2 regions of the Mesorhizobium sp. M0016 genome follow, and region 2 is predicted to be linked to the other one. Evidence: riboswitches for the same ligand, from Rfam matches in the RefSeq annotation. Region 2 holds a riboswitch; the other holds the start of a gene.
What was found. A riboswitch is a leader RNA that binds a small molecule or an ion and turns the genes downstream of it on or off. The one in region 2 is predicted to bind cobalamin.
Positions count from the first base shown of each region.

Region 1 (4,280 bases), on a different contig from region 2:
CAGTCAGCTTCGGCGTGCGGCCGGAGGATCTGTCGGCCGCCACCGGCGCGGAATATCTTTTCGAGGGCGTGGTGGACTATGTCGAGCAACTCGGCGAGGTGCAGCTTGTCTATGTCGATATCGGCCGCGCTGACCTGCCGTTGGTGACCAAGCTGCCCGGCAATGTCGAGGTCAAGCGCGGGGCAAAGCTGCGACTGACCGCGGATGCCGGGGACCTGCACATCTTCGACGCCGATGGGCACTCCTTCTCGCTCAAGCCGGTGGAAGTGAAGGCGGCTTGAGATAGCTGCGTCGTACAGGCATGAAAAAAGAGCGGCGGGCCAGGCCCGCCGCTCTTTTTTAAGCTTCGGCTGTTAGTTGTTGCCGAACCGATCCCTGTCGCTGCTCTGAGGAACGAACTTCTGTTGGTCGTTCGACGAGTTCAGCAGCTTGTAGACCGCCGAGTTGGTGCCGGTCGACGAAGTGCGGGTGGTGTCGACGGCAGCGGCCGGCTGGTTGGCGCCATTGGAGCCATAATTGTCGCTGCCGGCAAAGGCAGCGCTCGAAACAGCCAGAACGGCTGCGGTGGCAAGAACAATCTTCTTCATTTTAGTCTCCTGAATTTTTCTGATGCCGCCAGCTGCAGCGGATAAGCCCGCCACGTGCTGGAAACCGGCTTTTAGCGGCCGAAAAGGTTACGGTCGGCACCGTGGGCAGGCGCCTGCTCGGCTGGAGCCGACTTCTCAACCGAAGCCGTATGGCCACTATCGGTCGACGTAATCGCAGGCTGGTTGGCGCCGTTCGAACCGTAGTTGTCGCTGCCGGCGAAAGCGCTGCCGGAGATGGCCAAAACGGCGGCGGCAGCAAGGATGATCTTTTTCATTTCAAATACTCCTGAATTTTTTGGGATCCCGAGAGCGACGGGTTAGCCGCCCTTCTTTGGTCGGGATCAGCGATTGCCGTAGAGGTCGCGGTCGGCGCCCTGAACGACAGGCTGCTTGTCAGCGTGCGCCGGCTTCTGAATGGAAGCCGTATACGAGCTGTCGACCGAGACGGCTGGCTGGTTCGCACCATTGGAAGCGTAATTGTCGCTACCGGCGAAGGCGCTGCCGGTGATCGCCAAAACGGCTGCGGCAGTGAGGATGATCTTTTTCATTTTTAGTACTCCAGTTTGTCTGTCCGTCTAGCGGCGTGTCTTGGGAGGAATTCGCGTCGTTCGGACAGCCCCGATGTGGGAAAGCCATAGGCTGGTTTCCAATCACGAAGTTGTTCCGTGTGGACCACGGTCCTGCACCTTGAAATTGTGCCAGGAAGTTCCTCTATGGTCATTTATCGCATTGTTTTCAGTTGCTTATGTCGAACCGAGTGGTTCGCTCCGGTGTCGGTTTCCGGGCCGTCGTTCACACCGTCCTGCACGCATTGTCAACAGAAACGAACCGTTCGGTTCGATTAGAGATTGCTAATAGTAACTTTTCGATACCGTTGAGCCCTTTTTGCCCCCGATCGGAACTGGATCCGCAGCGATTCGAAACGGCGATGATGGCGTCGCAAGAAACGTCTCAGCTCTTTGACCGGCGGCGGGGGGCGTATGCCGCGCGTGTCGCGCCGCATGGATATGATGTCGCTTTCATGCCGACGTCGCGATCGCTGCCGTGATTAGATGATGGCATCTCAGGTGCCGCTTCGTGACGACGCAGCGGAGAATTGGGAAGCCGGTCAGAATCCGGCGCTGCCCCCGCAACGGTGGTGGAGTTGAAGTCGCAACGGGAGACCACTGGGCAAGAGCCTGGGAAGGTGTCGCGATGGTCCGCAAGGACAACTCCAGAGCCCGGAAACCAGCCCGAGATGCATAGACTCGACTGATCGCGGTGGGCGGTCAAGAGGTGGATAGTGCATGTCCGGCGCCGCGCCGGCCTGCGTCCGATCCTTCCTCCATCACCACCAAGTTCAGTCCTTAACCCACGAGGACAGAACTATGGATACGCGCAACGACATGCTGAGGCTCCTGAACGGCCGCAAGCAAGGCTTTTCGCTGGAACAGCCCTTCTACACCGACCCGGACTATTTCAAGCTCGACATGGAGCTTATCTGGTATCGCGACTGGCTGTTCATCGGCCATGATTGCGAACTGCCGAAGCCCGGCAGCTATATCACCGTGCAGATCGGCGATTATCCGGTGGTGCTGGTCCGCGACCAGAAGGGCAACATCAACGCCTTTCACAATTCCTGCCGCCATCGCGGCAGCCGTGTCTGCAACACTGAGAAGGGCATGGCGGCAAAGCTTGTCTGCCCCTATCACCAGTGGACCTACGAGCTTGACGGCCGGCTGCTGTTTGCCCGCCAGATGGCCGACGGTTTCGACAAGAGCCAGTTCGGCCTGAAGCCCGTCGCCTGCGAGAGCGTCGGCGGCTATATCTTCATCTGCCTGGCAAAAGAACCTGCCGACTTTGCGCCGATGCGCGCCATGATAGAGCCCTACCTCAAGCCGCACGGGCTGAATGAAGCCAAGGTCGCCTTCGAGAGCACCATCATCGAGAAGGGCAACTGGAAGCTGGTCTGGGAAAACAACCGCGAATGCTATCACTGCGCCGGCAATCATCCAGAGCTGTGCAAGACATTCCCCGAAGCGCCGACGGTGACCGGCGTGCAGGGCGCCGACAGCGATCCGGAGATGCTGGCGCACTGGGCGAAATGCGAGGCGGCGGGCCTGCCGAGCAAGTTCCGCATCGATCCGGCCGGGCAATACCGCGCCACCCGCGCGCCGCTGCTGCGCGATGCCGTCAGCTACACGATGTCGGGAAAGCGCGCGGTGACGAAGAACCTGTCCGACACTGTTGCCGCCGACCGCATCGGCACCTTGATGCACTACCACTATCCGACGACTTGGAACCACATCCTGATCGACCATGCGGTCACCTTCCGGGTGCTGCCGATCAGCGCCACGCAAACCGCGGTGACGACCAAGTGGCTGGTGCACAAGGATGCGGTCGAGGGCGTCGACTACAACCTTGAGGAGCTCACCCATGTCTGGACCGAGACCAACGACCAGGACCGCCGCATCGTCGAGGAAAACGCCTTCGGCATCCTGTCGCCGGCCTATGAGCCCGGCCCCTATTCGGAGCTGCATGAGGGCGGCGTGATCCAGTTCGTCGAATGGTACGCGGCCTTCATCGGCCCGCGCCTTGCCGAAGGCGGCCGGCCGGCGCTGCGCAGCGTCGCGTGAACTGGAGCAGGCGAAGAGGGACCAGAGGATGAATGCGATGACGGATCTTGGGCTCTATCGCCATCTCGACCAGATGGCGCCGTGGAACGATAGGCTGCAGGTGCTGGAAGTGATCGGCGTCAGCGACGAGGCGCCCGACGTCAAGACCTTCACCTTCCGCTCCGACAACCAGACCTGGTTCCGCTACAAGCCGGGCCAGTTCCTGACGCTGGAACTGCCGACACCGGACGGGCCACTGATGCGCACCTATACGCTGTCGTCGTCGCCATCGCGGCCGTTTTCGATCGCGGTGACGGTCAAGGCGCAGGCCGGCAGCATCGGCACGCGCTGGATGTTCGACCATCTGGTGCCCGGTTCGCATGTCAAGGCCTACGGACCGGCCGGCGACTTCTCGTTGCACAGCCACCCGGCGGCCAAATACCTGTTCATTTCCGCCGGCTCCGGCGTGACGCCGATGATGTCGATGCTGCGCTGGCTGAACGACTGCGCGCCATGGACCGATGTCGGTTTCGTCAACTGCGCGCGGCGTGCCGAAGAGATCATCTTCCGCAAGGAACTCGAACTGCTCGGCGGCCATATGCCCGGCCTGTCGCTCGGCTTCATGATCGAGGAACGTTCCAGCCGCGAGGGCTGGTACGGTCATATGGGGCGCATCGACGCGATCCGGCTGCCCTTGCTGGCTCCGGATTTCCGCGAGCGCGAAATCTTCTGCTGCGGCCCCGATCCGTTCATGCGCGCCGTGCGCGGCATGCTGGATGCCGCCGGCTTCGACATGACGAAATACCATCAGGAGAGCTTTGCCGCGCCTGTGATGGAGGAAATTCCGGCGCCGTTTGCCTCCCCGGTCGAGGACGGCATCGCTGCACCTGTCGAAGCCGTGACGCCGATCCGCTTCTCGCTTTCGGAGGTCGATGCCGGCTGCGTCGCCGGCCAGACCGTGCTGCAGACCGCGCGCAGCTCGGGCGTGCGGATTCCCGCCGCCTGCGAGTTCGGCCTGTGCGGCACCTGCAAGGTGAAGAAGGTCTCCGGCGAAGTCGAGATGAGCCACAATGGAGGCATCCTCGACCACGAGATCGAT
Region 1 covers NZ_JAMYVM010000014.1:29,280-33,559, forward strand. Annotated here, with positions in the region: gene NKJ88_RS20090 (ABC transporter ATP-binding protein) at 1-281, shown strand, start outside; gene NKJ88_RS20095 (DUF680 domain-containing protein) at 354-587, opposite strand; gene NKJ88_RS20100 (DUF680 domain-containing protein) at 659-862, opposite strand; gene NKJ88_RS20105 (DUF680 domain-containing protein) at 929-1,135, opposite strand; cobalamin riboswitch at 1,636-1,837, shown strand; gene NKJ88_RS20110 (aromatic ring-hydroxylating oxygenase subunit alpha) at 1,955-3,202, shown strand; gene NKJ88_RS20115 (FAD-binding oxidoreductase) at 3,240-4,280, shown strand, end outside.
Region 1: linked by a shared signal. The riboswitch ahead of NKJ88_RS20110 (aromatic ring-hydroxylating oxygenase subunit alpha) and the one ahead of NKJ88_RS22435 (DUF1636 family protein) in region 2 are both predicted to bind cobalamin.

Region 2 (4,280 bases):
GAGCCACGCCAAGCACGCCTTCGAATGGCTGTTCTGGGCCGGACGCATCACCACGGCGCACCGCCGTGGCTTCGAGCGTTTCTACGACCTGCCCGAGCGCGTGCTGCCGCAGGCGATCCTCGATCTGCCGGTGCCGGCGGCCGAGGACGCGCACCGCGAATTGCTGCGCATTTCCGCCCGCGCCCACGGCATCGCGACGTCGGGTGACCTGCGCGATTATTTCCGCTTGTCGCCAGCCGACATGAAGGGCCGGTTGGAGGAACTGGTTGAGATGGGCGAGTTGCTGCCGGTAAACGTCGAAGGCTGGGACAAGCCGGCTTACCTCTATAAGGACGCCCGTCTGCCGCGAAAGATCGAGGCCCGCGCGCTACTGGCGCCCTTCGATCCGGTGGTCTTCGAGCGCGCGCGCACCGAGCGTCTCTTCGATTTCCGCTACCGCATCGAGATCTACACCCCGGCCGACAAGCGGCAATATGGCTATTACGTGCTGCCTTTCTTGCTCGGCGACAAGATCGTCGCCCGCGTCGACCTCAAGGCCGACCGGCCTGCGAGTGTCTTACGCGTCCACGCCGCCTATGCCGAAGCAGGCGCACCGCCTGAGACCACCGCACAGCTTTTCGAGGAACTAAAGGAGATGCAGGGCTGGCTTGGCCTTGAGCGCATCGAAGTGACGCCGGCCGGCAATCTGGGGCCGGCATTGGCTAGCGAGAGAGATGGCCAACCCTTGCAGCGTCTGTCATAGACGCCTCAATAAGCCTCGTAGGTTGTGCAATGGCATCGGACAAAGTGCTCGACATGATCCATGGCGCCCTCATTGCGCATGGAATAGATGCAGTCCGCAGAGATAGGGACGTCATGCTCCAATCGAAGCAGCTTCGGTTTGAGGCTGAGGTGTTCGAGACGAGTTCTGACCGGCTGGTCCTGGAAATCTACATTTTTTCTCCGCTGCTTGATGTTCAGCCGGTCATTGAATCCTTTGCTGGCTTCGGCGACACGCGCGAACAGGAACTGAACCAGGCGTTTGAAAAGTTTCTCCGTGGTGTTTTCCATGTGGCCATTGAGGGACTGGCCGAACACGTCTGCGAGAACATGCAGGCCGAAATAGAGCTTTGGCAGCGAAGCAGCGCCAGTTGGAAGATCTGGCGAAAAGATGCCCGCTGGAAAATCTATAGCGGCCCGGTCATTTCCCAGGCCACAACCGAGCTATGCTCGCTGACACCAGGCTATCCAGCATTCTATGCCAAGCTGGAAAAGCTGTTCACAGCTTCGGTACCCCCCGGAAGCCATTTTGTCCGGACCTTTCTGGCAGGCTTGAAGGGCACGCTGATTAGTGCCGAAGTCCTTCTGGACAACGCGGTTTGGCATGAGGGACAGAATCTGGCTGTCGGTCATGACTGGGACTATAGCGATGGCTATCAAGCTATCCGACAGGTCATCCTGGCACTGCCGGAAGCCGGGACATGACAGCCCCTGCCGACATCGCCATGTCGTAGCCGTGCGTTGACACCGCCGCCCGCAAAAGCCTAAATCCGCTGCAGACGGTCCCCTGCCCGCAACGGCAAGGGCCAAGAGGGAATGCGGTGCGGGATTTCGGTCCCAAATCCGCGGCTGTCCCCGCAACTGTAAGCGACGAGCCAAGGCCGAAAGCCACTGGGTAACACCGGGAAGGCGGCTAACCAAGGCGACGACCCGCGAGCCAGGAGACCTGCCGTCTGAGACAAAGTATCCGATCGCCTGGCGGGTTTCCGGGCAAGGAGCACGGTTTTTGGACCAGAACAGCAGTTTTTCGGCTGGCACAGCGGACATTGCGTCCGGGGACAACGACGCCCTGCCCTGCGTGACCGTCATCGTCTGCGCCTCCTGCCGCGATGAGACCGGTTCCGACGCCCATCCGCGCGCCGGCGAATTGCTGGCTGAGGACACACGCCGCGCCGCTGCCGGCGATATCCGGGTCCGCACCGCCGAATGTCTCGGCAATTGCAAGCGCCGCCTCAGCGCCGCTATCCTGCGCGATGGCTGCTGGAGCTATGTCTTCGGCGATCTGACCGCAACCAGCGGCGCCGACCTCGTTACCGGCGCAAAGCTCTTCGCGACTTCGGCCGACGGCCTCATCCCGTGGCGCGGCCGGCCCGATAGCCTCAAGCGCGGCCTCGTTGCCCGCATCCCACACCTCGACATGCTGAAGGACTGACGATGAACGCTTCAAACCCGGCCGCCAACCTCTCCCGTGTTCCCTGCACTGTCGTTACAGGCTTCCTCGGCGCCGGCAAGACGACGCTGGTCCGCCATCTCCTGGAAAATGCCGGCGGCAAGCGCATCGCCATCATCGTCAACGAGTTCGGCGACATCGGCATCGACGGGGAAATCCTGAAAGGCTGCGGCATCGACACCTGCCCCGAGGAAAACATCGTCGAACTGGCCAATGGCTGCATCTGCTGTACAGTCGCCGACGATTTCGTGCCCGCCCTCGACAAGATCCTCGCGCTGACACCGAGGGTCGACCACATCCTGATCGAGACCTCGGGCCTCGCTCTGCCCAAGCCGCTGGTCCAGGCGTTCCAGTGGCCAAGCGTGAAGAGCCGGGTGACCGTCGATGGCGTCATCGCCGTGGTCGACGGCCCGGCGCTGGCCGAAGGCCGCGTCGCCAACGACATGGACGCGTTGCAGGCACAGCGCGCTCAGGACGAAACGCTCGACCACGACGATCCGGTCGAAGAAGTCTTCGAGGACCAGATCGCCTGCGCCGACCTGATCATCCTGTCGAAAAGCGATTTGATGGATTCAGCCGGTTCGGCCCGCGCCAACGCCATCATCAATGAGCATTCCGCTCGCGCGGTAAAAATCGTGCCGACTGCGCATGGCAAGGTCGACCCGTCGGTGCTGCTTGGCCTCGGTCTCGCCGTCGAAGACGACATCGAGAACCGCAAGTCGCATCACGACGGCGCTTTCGATCATGAGCATGACGATTTCGACACCTTCATCGTCGACATCCCCTCGATCGCCAATCCCGACGACCTGGCCAAGCGTGTCGCCACCGCCGCCGAACAGGAAAACGTGTTGCGTGTAAAAGGCTTCGTCGATGTCGGCGGCAAGCCGATGCGGCTTTTGCTGCAGGCCGTCGGCCCACGCGTCAACCATTACTATGACCGCGCCTGGACGGCCGAGGACGATCGCCGCTCGCGTCTCGTCGTCATTGGCCTGAAGGGGCTGAACCGTCCGGCGATCGAGCGTATACTCGCCGGTTGATCTCAGGCACGAGCCGCGATGCATATACTCGCCACGACCTCCGCCTCGCTCGACGATCTCGCCGAGCCAGTTGATCTCCGGCAGACGCCGGCGGATATCGTGGCGCTGTCCTTCACCGACAGCGACCTCGCTGGCCTCGCGGCGGCCTGGAAGGCCGATGCCGTCCGCCTGCCGTCGATGCGGCTGGCGGCGCTGCGCGACCTGCGCCATCCCATGTCCGTGGACCTCTGGATCGACAGCGTCGCCCGCCACGCCAAGGTGATTTTGGTGCGCATCCTCGGCGGCTACGACTGGTGGCGCTATGGCTGCGACCAGCTTGCCGCGACTGCCCGTGCGAACGGCATCAAGCTGGCGCTGCTGCCGGGCGAGAGCCACGACGAGGATCTCAGGCTGATCGAAGCCTCGACGCTGCCGCGCGAGGAGCTGGACGGCCTGCTGGGCTATTTCCGCGAGGGCGGGCCGGAGAATATGGCAGCGCTGATGCAGCGGCTGGCGGGGTTGGCTGGGCAGGATGCGGCGGCGGCTGAGCCGGTCAGCGTGCCGAAAGCTGGCTACTACGAGCCTGGCCGCGGCGTCGTAGGCAAGTTGAATTTTGCCGATGTCGGCGTTCCTTCACACCCCCCTCTGTCCTGCCGGACATCTCCCCCGCAAGGGGGGAGATCAGCCGTTACCAAAGGCGGCTCCTCTCCTGCTCCTTTGGAGATCTCCACAAGGTCTGCGATTGGCGAAAACATTTATGAGAGCACAATCTGCCCCCTTGCGGGGGAGATGTCCGGCAGGACAGAGGGGGGTGGGCGGGAACTCGGCGCAGACAACATCAACCTTCCCATCATCCCCATCCTATTCTACCGCTCGATGCTGCTGGCCGCCGATGTCGCGCCAATCGATGCCCTCTTTGATGCACTCCGCCAGCGCGGCATGAGACCGATCCCGATCTTCGTCTCCAGCCTCAAAGACCCGACCTCCCTGGCCTTCGTCGGAACCGCGCTGGCCACGCTCAAGCCCACCGCCATCATCACCGCAACCGCCTTCGC
Region 2 covers NZ_JAMYVM010000017.1:46,164-50,443, forward strand. Annotated here, with positions in the region: gene NKJ88_RS22425 (winged helix-turn-helix domain-containing protein) at 1-742, shown strand, start outside; gene NKJ88_RS22430 (DUF6348 family protein) at 772-1,464, shown strand; cobalamin riboswitch at 1,523-1,727, shown strand; gene NKJ88_RS22435 (DUF1636 family protein) at 1,766-2,191, shown strand; gene cobW (cobalamin biosynthesis protein CobW) at 2,194-3,246, shown strand; gene cobN (cobaltochelatase subunit CobN) at 3,265-4,280, shown strand, end outside.